Regions from separate parts of the Arthrobacter sp. AOP29-A2-19 genome, predicted to be linked through region 2. Evidence: riboswitches for the same ligand, from Rfam matches in the RefSeq annotation. Region 2 holds a riboswitch; the other holds the start of a gene.
The links. A riboswitch is a leader RNA that binds a small molecule or an ion and turns the genes downstream of it on or off. The one in region 2 is predicted to bind thiamine pyrophosphate.

Region 1: linked by a shared signal. The riboswitch ahead of AC3ZJJ_RS17980 (YkoF family thiamine/hydroxymethylpyrimidine-binding protein) and the one ahead of thiM (hydroxyethylthiazole kinase) in region 2 are both predicted to bind thiamine pyrophosphate.

The regions. Positions count from the first base shown of each region.
Region 1 is NZ_CM176894.1:3,860,860-3,868,424, reverse strand. It holds gene AC3ZJJ_RS18010 (M20/M25/M40 family metallo-hydrolase) at 1-298, shown strand, start outside; gene AC3ZJJ_RS18005 (VOC family protein) at 323-754, opposite strand; gene AC3ZJJ_RS18000 (EAL domain-containing protein) at 799-1,509, shown strand; gene AC3ZJJ_RS17995 (energy-coupling factor transporter transmembrane component T family protein) at 1,511-2,317, opposite strand; gene AC3ZJJ_RS17990 (ABC transporter ATP-binding protein) at 2,314-4,122, opposite strand; gene AC3ZJJ_RS17985 (ECF transporter S component) at 4,126-4,740, opposite strand; gene AC3ZJJ_RS17980 (YkoF family thiamine/hydroxymethylpyrimidine-binding protein) at 4,773-5,324, opposite strand; TPP riboswitch at 5,473-5,582, opposite strand; gene AC3ZJJ_RS17975 (GGDEF domain-containing protein) at 5,734-6,885, shown strand; gene AC3ZJJ_RS17970 (AAA family ATPase) at 6,956-7,565, shown strand, end outside.
Region 2 is NZ_CM176894.1:3,352,659-3,360,223, forward strand. It holds gene AC3ZJJ_RS15455 (NAD(P)H-dependent oxidoreductase) at 1-282, opposite strand, end outside; gene AC3ZJJ_RS15460 (aldehyde dehydrogenase family protein) at 411-1,880, opposite strand; gene AC3ZJJ_RS15465 (globin domain-containing protein) at 1,952-3,160, opposite strand; gene AC3ZJJ_RS15470 (zinc-binding metallopeptidase family protein) at 3,281-4,285, shown strand; TPP riboswitch at 4,340-4,441, shown strand; gene thiM (hydroxyethylthiazole kinase) at 4,433-5,263, shown strand; gene thiE (thiamine phosphate synthase) at 5,260-5,955, shown strand; gene AC3ZJJ_RS15485 (bifunctional hydroxymethylpyrimidine kinase/phosphomethylpyrimidine kinase) at 5,952-7,550, shown strand.

The sequences.
Region 1 (7,565 bases), 510 kb from region 2:
GGACATCTTCCGGGCCGAGGGCGTCCAGGCGCTGCCAGTAGGCTTCATCGGCGACTCGGACTACGACGCCTTCGTGGAGCGGGACATCCCGACCGGCGGCCTGTTCACCGGAGACGCCGGGAGCAAGAGCGCGGCCGAGGCGAGGGCATTCGGCGGGCAGGCCGGGGACCAGTACGACGAGTGTTACCACATGGCCTGCGACACCATCGACAACGTCGACATGAACGTGCTGCAGCGGATGACCGAGGCGCTCATGAGCGCGACGGCGTCCCTCGCCGGCATCGAGGACGCTCCCTAGGGCCGGCCGGGGCCCGTGGCCCCGTCAGCCGATCCGTTCCGCCAAGGCCACGATGATTCCCTCGGGGCCGCGGACGTAGGCCATGCGCCAGGCGGCCTCGTACTCGCCGACGCCTCCGACCAGCCCGTACCCCTCCGCCGCCATCCGATCGACGTGCGCCTGCAGGTCGTCGACTTCGAAGGACAGACTGCGCAGCCCGAGTTCGTTGGCCATGGCGGCGGACGAGCCAGGTACGGGGTCCGGCCGGACGAAGCTGGAGAGCTCCACCATTGTGCCTCCGCCTGGCGTGCGCAACATAACGATCTCCGTGCGCGAATCCGGGATCGCGGTGACGGTGTCGATGAACTCGCCCTCCACGAAGGTCCGCCCCTCTATCGGGAAGAACTCCTGCCGCGGGTGCCACCGGGCGCCGTGCCCTACGGTGGACGTAATGAGCGAGAGGACCGCATATGGCATGCGACGGCTGCACAACATCTTCGAACCTTGACTTCGACTTCAGCATGGCCTTCCAACCGATCTATGACGCCGTTGCCGGTCGGGTCTGGGGATACGAGGCGCTGGTGAGGGGCTCGTCGGGCGAGGGCGCTCTCGACGTCTTGTCGAGGGTCTCGCCGGAGCAGAAGTACCGCTTCGACCAAGACTGCCGCGTCAAGGCCATCGAGCTGGCATCGCGGCTGTTCCCTGCGGGCGAGGACTTGATGCTGTCGATAAATTTCATGCCGAACGCGGTCTACGAGCCGGCCGCGTGCCTGCGGGCGACGCTGCTCGCGGCCGCGCGATGCAAGTTTCCGACGTCGTCGATCATGTTCGAGTTCACGGAGAATGAGGAGGTCTCGGACACCGCCCACCTCACGAACATCATCAGGGAGTACCGAAAGCGCGGTTTCACCACCGCCATCGACGACTTTGGCGCCGGTCATGCGGGGCTCGGGCTCTTGGCCGATTTCCAACCCGACCTCATCAAGATCGACATGAGGATCGTCCGAGGGATCGACGCGTCCAGGGCCCGCCGGGCCATAGTTTCGGGCATTGTCGACATCGGCAAGGAGCTCGACATCACGGTGCTCGCCGAGGGCATCGAGACGGAGGCGGAGTTCCTGGCATTGAAGGCGGCAGGCATCCGCCTGTTCCAGGGATATTGGTTTGCGAGGCCAGCCTTCGAAGAGCTGCCGCAGGTGCGTTGCGGTCCCGCCTTGGCGTCATCGCTATAGCTCAGGCGAAGAGCACGTCGGGGCCCTTCCAAACGCCGAGTGCCACGCTGGCGGCAAAGACCAGGGCAAGGACGGCGAAAACAGCCGCGGCCAGTCCCCAGTCGGCCCAGCCCAGCGGGACCGGCCGCCAAGTGGAGCGGGGGCCGAGCCCGAGTCCACGCGATTCCAGGGATTGGGCCATCCGTTCCCCCTTGCGCAGGGAGACCACCAGAAGCGCAAAGGCGCATCGGCCAAAGTTCCGCACGTCGCGGCGGGGGCGCCCATTGGAGCGCAACGGAGCGCGCACGCCGTGTGCGGAGCGGATGATCCTCCACTCGGCCGGCATGTCCTGGAGCAGGCGGTAGCCCGCCAGCATCGCATAGGTCATGCGCACGCCCAACTTCGCGTGCTGGTGCAAGCTGGTCATCAGGGCCACGCCGTCGGTCGAGGCGATGAAACCGATCGAGAGCACACCGATGGCCATGCTGCGCAATGCCAGGGACGCACCGACGGCCAATCCCTCGGCGGTCACGCCTGCTCCCGCCATCTCCCAGAGGATGGTCCCGGGCCGGCTGAGGGCGTTGACCACCAGCAGGCCCAGCCCGAACCCGGCGAACGGTATGTGGGCCAGCAGCAGGATCCGCGCAGGGATCCGCGCCGCCGCCACAACGGACGCCAGCCCCAGGATGTACAGCGCGGCCGACGTGACGGGGTCGAAAACAAGGAGCAATGCCACGGAGACGGCAAACAGCAGCCCCAGCTTGACCGTGGGATTGCGCCGGCCCAGCGGCGACTCGGTGAACCGTCGGGGCTCCACACCCACGCTCATGTCCGGTGCTCCCCGTCGCCGCGGGGGACGGCTGCGTCCAGGCCCGCGAGCACGGCGCGCATCTGCGTCGCCGTTTCGAAGGTTTCCAACAGCCATTCCAGGAGCGCCGGAAGGGCAAGACCGGCCCGTTCCAACACCTCGCGCCGGGCGAGGACGTCGAACATCGGCCCGTCGGCGATGACGGTTCCCCCGGCGAGGACCACGGCGCGCTGCGCCAGCGTCGCCACGGTTCGCAGGTCGTGGCTGGAGAACACGACGGCCCGGCCCTCCGCCGCCGCGGCGCGAAGGGACTCCATCGTGGCTATGGTGGCCCGCCGGTCCAGCCCGAAGCTGGGTTCGTCGGCCAGCAGGACGGGTCGGTCGTGGGCAAGCATCGCAGCAACGCTGAGCCGGCGCTTTTCGCCGCCGGAGAGCCGCTGGGGATTCTGGTCCGCCAGATGCTCCAGCCGGTGTTGCCGCAGGAGTCGCTGGACGGTTGGTTCCGATCCGGCGGCGAGCCCATGGCCGACTTCACCGCGGACGGTTGCCGCCACGAACTGGTGCTCCGGGTTCTGGAAGACCATGGCGGCCCGCGCACCGACCAGCCGTCCGTGCGCGGGCCTCAGCAGTCCGGCGAGGGTCAGCAACAGTGACGTTTTCCCAGTGCCGTTCGCGCCGAGGATCGCGACGATTTCTCCCGGACGGACGGCCAGGTCGACGTTGGTCAGTAGTCCGGGAACGCCGGGAGTGTCTGCCTTCGCTCCTGGGCGGCGGAAGAGACGACGTCGGCGTGGCCCGGCTGGATTCCGGCTCACCGTCACTCCGGCCGCCTGCAGCACGGGGTCCCGTGCGTCGACGGCCGGCCCGTCCCCGAACGCCTGGGCAGGGCGCGACGCGGCGAGGTCCCCGAGTCCGCGGCGCACCTCCTCGGCGGAGAGCCCGCCCGGGCAGCCGAAGACCGCCTGCAGTTCGGCCTCCAGCGGAAGCCAGCAGCCCCGCCTCTGGAGGTCCGCGGCCGCGTCGGTCAGCACCTCCGGCGTCGGGCCGTCGTGGACGATTTCGCCCTCACCGTTCAGGACCACGGCCCGGCCGGGCAATCCGGCCACCCCTTGGCGTCCCGCGTACTCGTCCAGGCGGTGCTCCACGAGGACAACGGCCGGACCGTAGTGGTCGACGGCCCGTCCGATCGCCTCCCGGACGGAGGCGATGCCCGCCGCGTCGAGCATCGACGTCGGCTCGTCGAGCATGAGCACGTTCGGTTCGGCGACGAGACTCGCGGCCAGAGCCACCCGCTGGCCCTCGCCGCCCGAGAGCTGCGAGGTCCTTCGCAACCGCAGTCCGGCGGCGTGGACGGCGGACAGCGCGGCATCGATGCGCGACGAGATGGTGCCGGGGTCGGCGGCCCGGTTCTCCAACGGAAACGCCAGTTCCTGCTCAACGTCCGGCAGGCACACGGCCGAAGAGGGGTCCTGGGCCATAACGCCGACACTGCGCGAGAGTTCGGCCACAGTCGTTTCCGGGGTGTCCGTGCCGCCGACCCGCACCGACCCCGACACCCGCGCGGCAACGGCGTGCGGGACCACACCGCTGATCAGCTGCAGGAGGGTGGATTTCCCCGAACCGGACGGACCGAAGACGATCAACTGCTCACCGGACTTCAGTCTCAGGTCCACGTTGCGCAGCACCGGTCCTGTTCGGCGCGGGAACTCCACCGACACGTCGCGTAGCTCCACGGCCGCGACGCCGGGCGGGAGATCCGGCGGGAGCCCCGGCGCGGTCGCCCCGCCCTTCGTGTGGACGCTGGCGCCAAGGTCCTCGTTGGTCATCGGCTAGCCCTTGCCGAGCCGGTCGAGCCCGATCGCGAAGTTGTCGACCACTCCGGTTTTCGCGAGGGCCCCAACAATGACCCTGGCCAGCAGGCCGCCGAGCACAAGACCGGAGAGCAGCTGCACGATCAGGCGCAGGGTGAACAGTTCTTGGCCGTACCAGCCGAAGCGGAAGGCGGAGAAGAAGAAGACCAGACCCGCGCCGAGCAGACCCGAGACGGCGAAGACTCCCCAGCCGAAGCTTCGGTAGCGGCGCAGCGCGAACGGGATCTCGCTGCCCAGGCCCTGGACCGCGGCGGCGATGAAAAGGACGGGACCCACTGCGGACCCAAGAAACACCACTTCAATGACCGACGCGAGCACCTCGGCAATGATCCCCACGAAGGGGCGGCGGACAATCGCCACGGCGATCGGCGCGACCAGCAACCACCCGCCGAGGAGCACGTGTTGGGCGAGGTCGCCGGCCGGTCCCATCAGGATGGACAGCCCGGTCCAGGCCTGGACCAGGGCCCAGTAGAGGAAGCCGAAAACCACCCCGAGGACCACCATGAGCACCAGGTCTTTCAGGGCGAGTGGGGCGCGTTTGCGGGCGGGGGCGTGTGTGCTGGGAGAAGACATAGGAGAACCCTTGAAAAGTGGAAGGAGGAGGCTTAGCGGGAGGTGGGACTGTTGATGGATAGCGTGAGGTGGCACGTCACGTGCTGCACGCTTCGGCCGACCAGAACCCAGCCGGCGGCCACGGTCTCGAGGATGCGTGCGACATCGCCCTCGAGGCGAGTGACGAAATGCTCCGACCTCACGAAGGTCGCGTTCGCCTTGGCGTGGCCGATGGCGGCATAGATGTCCCGCATGTGGTCCGGCTCGATCCCATCGCGCCCACCGTCGTCCAACGGATACAGCGCCCACTCCCCCGTGGCCGCCACGCCGGCATCTTCCAGTTCGACGACGTCGCTGCGCAACGGCCCGGCCCCGCCGGGAAGTTCGCACTGCACTTCGCCGGGGCACCCACGGGACAGGTGCACGGTCGCGGCAACGTGCGCGCCGCTGCGGCCCGCCGCGGAAAGCAGCTGACACAGGTACCGCAGTATGTCTTGTTCCGCGCCCCCGACGAACGTGCTGACGTCGCCGGTCTCAATCTCCAGGCCGGTGGCATCGGCGGCGCGGAGCGCGCCGAGGATGATGTCGGCGTAGTCGGCGCTCATCACAGCGAGTGTGACCCTGGCGCCTATGCCGAAATTGTTGTGGTCGGGTCCGGGGAAGACGCCGGGGGCGGGTGCCACGGATGGTGTGCTGACCTGGGTTGAATGATGCGAATGCATGGTCGCGCCCTTCTGTTGTGAGAACAGGGCACGGGATTCGAAGTTGACTCCCTGCGCTGGCATGATCCAGATCAGGTTCAACGGTCGAAACTTGAGAAGTTTCCTCTCAGCCCGGCTCACCGGACTCCCGTGTTCGATCACGACCCTACACGGCGGGCGCCCCGCGGCTTCCCTTCATGACCGCGGGCCCGGACGTGTGCCGGGGGCCGACACGGCGGCACCGCGGGCAACTGCAATAATTGATCTCGGCCAGCATCAGGCGGTCATCGGAACAGGTGGAAAACTGGTGGAAATGCTCGATACCGTAAGTCTGCGGGTCGCCTTCGCCGTTGTGGCGCTGACCCTTTTCCTTCTGTCCTACTTCGTCACCTTTCGCCGCACCGGGTCCACCTACAGCGGCTGGTGGTCCGGGGCCCTGGCCCTGTTCCTGGCGGGAAGCTCGGCATACCTGCTGAACGGGACCGTCCACCAGGCGTGGGCGAATCCGCTGGGAAACGTCCTCACGGTGCTCGGTGCCGGAGCCGTGCGCGTGGGCGCGGGTTCGCTGCGTGCCGCCGCACCCGGATCGCTGAGGCCAGACATGTGGCTACTGCTGGCGGGACCCTCCGTTGCCGTGGCCGTAGCGTCGGCCGTGGACGATCCGGGCACCAACCAGTGGTCGGGAGGACCCTACTTCCTGGCCGCGATGTCCCTGCTGATCGGCCTGTCGTCATTGGAGTTGTGGCGCCTGTCGCCGGACTACACCCGGGTCCTGCGACCGCTGTCCATCGCCGCGGGGGCCGTGGCGGCCTACTACCTCGGCCGGTGTGCCGCCTTCATCGTTGACGGCCCCGAGGGGCCGGTCTTCCGCACCGTCTTCGGCTCGGCCCCGACCACGCTTCTGACCTTGATGCTGTTGGTCGTGGTCTCCTTCAGCATGGCGGCCCTGAGCAACGAACAGGTGACACGCGAATTGCGCACCCGGGCCATGCGGGACGGGCTGACCGGGCTGCTGAACCGCGGCGGTTTCCTGGATCTTGCCTTGGAGGAGAGCCGCCGGCTGGATAAGGCCGGCGCTGCCGGCGCGTTGATCTTGGCGGACTTGGACCACTTCAAGACGGTCAACGACCACTACGGGCACGCCGCGGGCGACCAGTCCCTTCGCTCCTTCGCGGCCGCCTGCACTGCGACCACCCGCTCCACGGACCTGGTGGGCAGGTACGGCGGCGAGGAGTTCGTGCTGCTGCTGCCGGGAGCGGGAACGGACCTGGCCGCGGCCGTCGCCCGCCAGATCAGCCGCAATCTTGCGGGCTCCCAGACGCCGGCCGGCTTTCCGCTGCCCACCGTCAGCTACGGCGTCGCGCCCCTCGGCGACGGGGACCTCGACGGTGCCATCGCGGCGGCCGACGTGGCCCTGTACGAAGCGAAGGCGCAAGGCCGGAACCGGGTAGTGATGGCCCGGTAGCCGGCCGCGTCGGCCGGGCGCGATGTTTCCATTCGCTATCGGGCCCGGGCGCCGATGGCAGAATCGACGTGTGCCTCCAGCCAGCCCGCCATTCCTGAAGTTGCCGCTTCGACGCGTCGAGGAGCACCCGCTCGAGCGCATGAGCCGCGGGACTTGGCCGGCGACGCTCGCGCCAGTCCGGCAACTCTTGGACACCGGGCTCGACCTGGGGCCGATGACGATCCTCGTGGGGGACAACGGCTCCGGCAAGTCGACCCTGATGGAGGGCATCGCCATGGCGTTTGGCCTGAACGCCGAGGGCGGGTCCACGAACGCCATGAACCGAACACGCGCAACGGAATCGGACCTCGCCGACCACCTCCGGCTCGTGCGGGGCGGCGGGGCCTCCAAACGCGGCTTCTTCCTGCGGGCGGAGACGATGCATGGGCTCTTCACCTACCTCGAGTCCATTGGTGATGCCGGCTCGTTCCACCAGCGCAGCCACGGCGAATCCGTCCTCGACCTCCTTGCCTCCCGGTCCCGGATGCACGGGCTGTGGCTCCTGGACGAGCCGGAGTCCGCCCTCTCGCTGCCGGGCTGCCTCGCACTGATCGGACTCCTGCGCGACCTCGTCGACGGCGGCTCACAAGTTATTGTGTCCACGCACTCCCCCGTCCTTGCGGCGTACCCGGGCGCCGACC
Region 2 (7,565 bases):
GTCGATGGCGTTCTTCAGGACGGCGGGCATGGTCCCGTTGTACTCCGGGGAGACGAGCAGCAGCGCGTCGGCGGCACCGGCGGCGGCGCGGAGCTCGGCCACCGCGGCCGGAACCTGGCCCTCGACGTCGACGTCCTCGTTGTAGAACGGCAGGTTCTCGAGGCCCTCGAAGACGCTGACGTCGACGCCCTCGGGGGCGTTGGCGACGGTGGCCTCGGCCAGCTGGCGGTTCGTGGATCCGCTGCGCAGCGAGCCGACGAGGGTCAGGACGGTGGTTGCCATGGGTGCTCCTAAAAGGGTGGGGGGAACCGGCATGGTGCCGGTGGATCTTCCACTACATGCAACCGCATGCATTCCGGAGGTGTTCCCCAACCACCCTGTGACGCTGGACACTGCCGCGGGGACCTGCCTCAGAGGACCCTGCGCAGCAGTCCCGACTTCACGCGCCCGTACGGGGGGTAGACGGCCCGCAGGGTGTCCAGCATCGCGGTCTTGGACAGCACGGAGCGGTACTGGCTGAACGTCTCGAAACCCGCGCGGCCGTGGTAGCTCCCGTGGCCCGAGGCGCCCACCCCGCCGAACGGAAGGCCGGGGACGGCGAGATGCGCGTTGCAGATGTTGTGCGCGATCGCGCCCGCGCGCACCTGGTCCTCGAAGGCCGCCTGCAGGCGCGGCTTGTCGCTGAACAGGTAGGCGGCGAGCGGCGATGGCCGGGAATTGATGAACCGCACCGCGTCGTCGAAGGAGGCCACGCGGACGATCGGCAGCACGGGCCCGAAGATCTCCTCAGACATGACCGGGGAGGCCGGGTCGACGTCGGCCAGCACTGTCGGCTCGATGAAGAGCGCGTCGGCGTCGGTCGCCCCGCCGCTCACGATCCGTCCGCCGCCCGCGGCGGCATGCTCGACGAATCGGGCCAGCCTTTCAAGGGCCTGGCGGTTAACGATCCGCCCGTAGTCGCGGCTCTTCGCCGGGTTGCGCCCGTAGAAGGAGGAGATGGCCTTGGGGAGGTGCTTCTCCATGGCGTCCGCCGCCGGCCCGACGGCCAGGACATAGTCGGGCGCCACACAGGTCTGGCCCGCGTTGAGGAACTTGCCGTAGGCGAGGCGGCGGGCGATGGCGGAGGGGTTGCCGTCCACAACGACGGCGGGGCTCTTGCCTCCCAGCTCCAGCGTCACGGGGGTCAGGTTGCGCGCGGCGGCCTCCGCCACGATACGGCCCACGCGTTCGCCGCCGGTGTAGAAGATGTGGTCCCACCGCTGGGCCAGCAGCGCCTGGCTGGCCTCGACCCCGCCCTCCACGACCGCGACGGCGCGCGGGTCCAGATAGCGCGGCACCAGGCGGGCGATGAGCGCGGATGTGGCCGGGGCCAGCTCCGAGGGCTTCAGGACAACGCAGTTTCCGGCGGCGAGCGCCCCCACAAGCGGGGCGAAAACGAGGTTGAGGGGATAGTTCCACGGCCCGATGACCAGGACCAGTCCGAGTGGCTGCGGCTCCACCTTGGCGGCGGCCGGCTGGTACGCGAGGGGAACGCGGACGTGCTTGGCCTCCATCCACTCGGTCAGGTACAGCTGGGCGTGGTCGATCTCCGAGCGCACCAGGTCCAGCTCGGTCAGCCGCGCCTCCACCTCCGGCTTGCCGAGGTCCGCGGCCAGCGCCCCGAGGAACTCGGCCTCGTGCGCCTCCAGCATCCGTTCCAGCGCGCGTAGCTGCCCGGCCCGGAACTTGCGCGGGTGGGCCAGGCGGGAGGCGACGGAGTCGCGCAGCCGGCCCACGGCCTCGTTGATGCCCACGCCGTGGTCCAGCGGCGCCTGGCGCGCTGCCGCGCCCTCGTCCGACCGGTCCGCCGTCGTGCCCTTGCCGCGAGAAAAAATACCCATGCTCCCGAGATTAGCCGCGACGCCGCCCGTTCGTGGCGCGCGTCCCGTCACGCACTGCGGCGCCGGGCGTCCTACTGGAAGTCGGCGAGCCACAGGTCCGGGCCGAACACCTCGTACTGGATGTCCTTGGCCGGAACGCCCCGCTTGACGAGGGCGCTCCGGACGGCCTGCATAAACACCAGCGGACCGCAGAGGTAGTACTCGGCGTCCAGGGGCAGGTCGACCGCCCCGACGTCCATAAAACCCACCATCTCGCCGTCGGCCAGCTGGGTGGCGTCCGACTGTTCCGCGTACCAGGTCACGAGGGACGCATCGGCCAGGCTCTCGAGGTCCGCAGTGACCTGCTGGCGCAGCGCGAACGTCTCCGGCGAATTGGCCGCGTGCAGGAACAGCACCTGCCGCCGGCTCCCGGCCTGGACCAGGTGGGACAGCATTCCCGCCATGGGCGTGATGCCGATGCCCGCGCTGGCCAGCACCAGCGGGCGGTCCGAGTACTCCAGGACCACGTCGCCGAACGGCGCGCTGAGCACCACCTCGTCGCCCACCTGGACGCGGTTGTGCAGGAGGTTGGAGACCTCGCCGTCCGGCGACCCTCCCCCGTGGACCCGCTTGACGGAGAACTGGCGGTGCAGGCCGTCGTCGGCCCTGGTGAGACTGTATTGCCGTGGCTGGTGGACCCCGTCGGGCATCTCCATCTTGATCGTGACGTACTGTCCGGGCAGCGACGGCTTCACCTCCCGCTCGTCCGTCCGCTCGACCACGAACGTCAGCACGTCATCCGTCTCCCGGATCCGTTCGGCCACGCGCCAGGTCCGCCAGATGGTCTCCGGGCCCAGCCTCAGCGCCCCATAGAGGCCCCGCTCCTTGTTGATGAGCGTGTTGGCCATAAGCCAATAGACCTCGTCCCACGCGGCGGCCACCTCGGGGGTCACCGCCTCCCCAAGCACGTCCACGATGGCCCACATGAGGTTGTCGTGGACGATCTGGTACTGGCCCGGGCGCAGGCCGAGGGACACGTGCTTGTGCGCGATGCGGGAAAGGAGGTGGTCCGGCAGGTCGTTCGGCCTGTCCACCAGATAGCCGGCAAACGCGCCGATCGACCCGGCGAGCGCCTGCTGCTGCCTGCCGTCCGCCTGGTTGCCGCGGTTGAAGAGTCCGTCCAGCAGTTCGGGGTGCGCCGCGAACATGTGCCCGTAGAAGCGCCTTGCTATCTCTTGGATGTTGTCGCCGACGGCGGGCAACGTGGCCTTGATGACGGGGAGGGCGGTATCTGAGAGCACGGGATGCTCCTCTGGCTGGTGGGGTGGTTGCCGGATGCGACCAAGCTAACACCGGCGGGGCGGAAGGGCCCCGGCAGGGCGGCGCCCAATTCCGCGGCGCGGCGCCTGTACGCTCTGCGGGTGAAGAAACATGCGTGCGGGATCTGCCGGTCGACCCTCTTTTTCGAAAACTCCCGTTGCGTGGGCTGCGGCACCGCCCTCGGCTACTCCCGGAAGGAACGCGCCATCGTCCCCGTGGACGCGTCCGGCGCCTACGTCGACGCGGACGGGAACACCTGGCACGTCTGCAGGAACCTGGGGCTCTCCGGCTGCACGTGGCTGGCGGTCCGGTCAGGCGACCAGTGCTTCGGCTGCGGCCTGACGCGCACCCGGCCGAACGACGACGACGCCGCCGGGATGACCCAGTTTGTGGTCGGCGAGCGCGCGAAACGCAGGCTGGTGGCCGAGCTGGACGCCTTGGGCCTGCCGATCACCACGCGGGCCGAGGACCCGGAGGGCGGCCTGGCGTTCGACCTGCTCTCCAGCGCGGACGCGAACGTGGTCATAGGCCACGCCAACGGCGTGATCACCATCGACCTCGCCGAAACCGAGGACGCCTACCGGGAGAGGATGCGCGCGCAACTCGACGAGCCGTACCGGACCATGTTGGGGCACTTCCGCCACGAGGTCGGCCACTACTTCGAGACCGTCCTGGTCTTCGCCGACGCGGAGCGGACCCGCGCGGCGCGCGAACTGTTCGGCGACGACACCAAGGACTACCAGGCGGAGATCGACCGGCACTACGCGCAGGGCGCGCCCGAGGACTGGCCACGGAGCCACATTTCCCGGTATGCCACCATGCACCCCTACGAGGACTTCGCTGAGACGTTCGCCCACTACCTCCACATCCGGGACACCCTGGACACCGCCCGCGAGCACGGGCTGGCGCCTGAGACGGCGGCAGGCACGGCGGGCGCCGTTGGCGGGGCCAGCACGTTCCGGGACATCGTCCTCGGCGAGTGGCTTCCCCTGTCCATCGCCCTCAACGAGGTGAACCGCAGCATGGGCGCCAACGACCTCTATCCGTTCGGCATCCCGGACACCGTCCTGGACAAGCTGGAGTTCGTGGCTTCCCTGATGCCGTGACCGTGCGCCCGGACGCAACATTCGCCGCCGGCAACGCGCCGCGGTAGGCTCCTTGGCATCGACTCGGGGTGTCCCGGCCGCCGGCCGGGACTGAGATGAAACCCGTATTCACCTGATCTAGCTAGCACTAGCGGAGGGATGTCGCCCATGGTTTCTATTGCGCCTTCACACCTTGCCCCACCATCCGTCTCCCCTGCCCTCGCGGCGGAGTGTCTGGAGCGGGTCCGCGCCACGACGCCGCTCGTCCAGTGCCTGACCAACACGGTCGTCGCCAACTTCACGGCCAACGTTCTGCTCGCCGCCGGCGCCGCGCCCGCCATGGTGGACGTCCCGGGCGAGGCGGCGGAGTTCGCCCGCGTCGCCTCCGGGGTGCTGGTCAACCTCGGCACGCCGCACCGCGGGCAGCGCGAGGGCATGCTGGAGGCCGCGCGCGCGGCGCACGGGGCCGGCACCCCCTGGGTGTTGGATCCGGTCGCCGTCGGGGCGCTTGGCCTGCGCACCGAATTCGCCAGCCTGCTTGTGGAGCTGCGCCCCGGCGTCGTGCGCGGCAACGCCTCGGAGGTCATGGCGCTGGCCGGTGTCGGCGCCGGCGGGCGCGGCGTGGACGCGACGGACGACGTCGAGGCGGCCCACGAGGCGGCAACCGCGCTGGCGCGCCGAACCGGCGGCGTGGTGGCCGTGTCCGGCGTGGCCGACCTCGTCACCGACGGAGAACGGACGGTCCGGGTCCACGGGGGCAGCGCCATGCTCACCCGCGTGACCGGCGGCGGCTGCGCCCTCGGCGCGCTGGTCGCGGCCTTCAGTGCCGCGGCGGGGGACCCGTTCGCGGGCAGCGTGGGCGCCCACGCCCTCTATTCCGTCGCCGCCGAGACGGCCGAAGAGGCGTCCACGGGGCCCGGCAGCTTCGCCGTCGCGTTCCTGGACGCCCTGTTCACCACAACCCCGGAAGCCGTCGCGGCACGGGCGGTGCTGCGATGAACGCGTTTGGCCACACGTCGTTCGACTTGGGCCTCTACCTGGTCGCCAACGCGGGCAGCACCAACGGCCGTCCCCTTCCCGAGATCGTCGCCGCGGCGGTCGACGGCGGCGCAACGTTCGTCCAGCTGCGGTGCAAGGACGCACCCGCGCGCGAATTCCTGGACGACGTCGTGGCGAGCGCGCGGCACGCAGCGGGCCGGGCGGCACTGGTCGTCAACGACCGCGTGGACGTTTACCTGGCGGCCCTTGCGGCCGGCGCGCGCGTGGACGGCGTGCACATCGGACAGTCCGATCTACCGGCGGCGCTGGTGCGCCGCCTGATCGGGCCGGACGCGATCCTCGGGCTCAGCTCGTCGACGCTGTCCGAGCTCGACGCCCTTGCGGCCATGCCCGCCGGGACCGTCTCCTATCTGGGCACGGGCGCGGTGCGGCCCACCCCGACGAAGGAGGACCACCCGGAGCCCCTCGGCTGGGCCGGACTGGCGGAGTTCGCGGCCGCCGCGCCGCTGCAGTGCGTGGCCATCGGCGGGCTGGGCCACGGCGACGCCGCCGAGGCTGCGGCCGCGGGAGCCGCGGGAATCGCGGTGGTCCGCGCGGTCTGCGCGGCCGCGGACCCGAGGGCGGCCGCCCGGTTGCTGCGTGCCGAGTGGGACGCCGCGGCGCCGGCCCCGCGGGTGGGGGCACACGCGTGAACGCGGTTCCCAACGTCCTGTCCATCGCCGGATCCGACCCGTCGGGCGGCGCCGGCATCCAGGCGGATCTCAAGTCGATCGCCGCCTGCGGGGGCTACGGAATGGCCGCCGTCGCGGCGCTCACCGCCCAGAACACGCGGGGCGTCAGCGGCGTGCACATCCCTCCCGCCGGCTTCCTCACGGCCCAGCTGGACGCCATCGCGGCCGACGTGAGGATCGACGCCGTCAAGATCGGCATGCTCGGCAACGCCGAGGCCGTCCGGGCAGTGGCCGCCTGGCTCCAATCCCTCCGCGCGGGTGGGAGTCCGGTTCGGGGGCGCGGTCGGGGTTCGGGCCGGGGCGGGGGGCCCGTTGTGGTGCTGGATCCCGTCATGGTCGCCACGAGCGGCGACCGGCTGCTCGAGGCCGACGCCGAGGACGCCCTGCTCTCGCTCCTTCGCCTGGCCGACGTCGTCACCCCCAACGTCGCCGAGCTCGCCGTGCTCGCCGGGAAGCCGCCGGCCGAGTCCTGGGCACGCGCCCTGGAGCAGGCGCGGTCCTTGGCGGCCGCATTCGACGTCCTGGTGCTGGCCAAGGGCGGCCATCTGCCCGGGAACCCCGGCGGGTGCCCCGACGCGCTGGTCAATGCCGACGGCGTTGTGCTGCAGGTCGTGGCCGAGCGGGTCGGGACCCGAAACACCCACGGAACCGGCTGCTCGCTTTCCTCCGCCCTGGCGACCCTCTACGCGCGCACCGGCAACTGGCCCGACGCGCTCCGGCTGTCCAAGGCCTGGCTGGGGCAGGCGCTGGTCGCCGCAGACGCGCTCGACGTCGGGTCCGGCGCCGGGCACGGGCCCGTCCACCACTTCGCCGGGCTGTGGGCCGGGCAGCGCACGCCCTCCGCGGACGCGCTCGTGGACACGTGGTGGGACGGGATCGCCGGCGTGCGGGAGGGGATCGACTCGCTGTCGTTCATCCGCGGCCTCAAGGACGGCACGCTGGAGCGCGGGGACTTCGAGCACTACTTGTGGCAGGACGCCCTGTACCTGAGGACCTACGCGCAGGTCCTGTCACGCGCGTCGGAGCTGGCGCCCACCGCCGCCGAGCAGCGGTTCTGGGCCGCGGCCGCGGCGGGCTGCCTGGAGGAGGAACTCGAACTCCACCGGACCCGCCTCGGGTCCGGTCCCCTGCCGGAGCCCACGGCGACCACGGCCGCGTACCTCAACCACCTGACGGCCTCCGGAAGGACCTACCCGCTGCTGGTGGCCGCCATCCTGCCGTGCTTCTGGCTCTACCAGGACACCGGGTCGCGGCTGGCGGACGCAAACCGGGACGGCCATCCCTACGCCGACTGGCTCGCGGCCTACTCCTCCGACGAGTTCGACCAGGCCACCCGCGAAGCCGTCGCGGTGGTGCAGGCCGTGGCGCTGCGGTGTGGCCAGGAGGAGGTTGCGGGCATGCGCCGCGCGTTCCTCGAGTCGGCGCGCCACGAGCTGCTGTTCTTTGCCCAGACGGCGGCCGACGGCGATCCCGGCGGCGCGGGCGCGGAATTCGCCGCGGGCCGCCGCGAGCCCGCGGCCGGGGCATCACAGATGGCCGGGGCGCGCGCGGAGTAGGATTCCGTGAGGGTT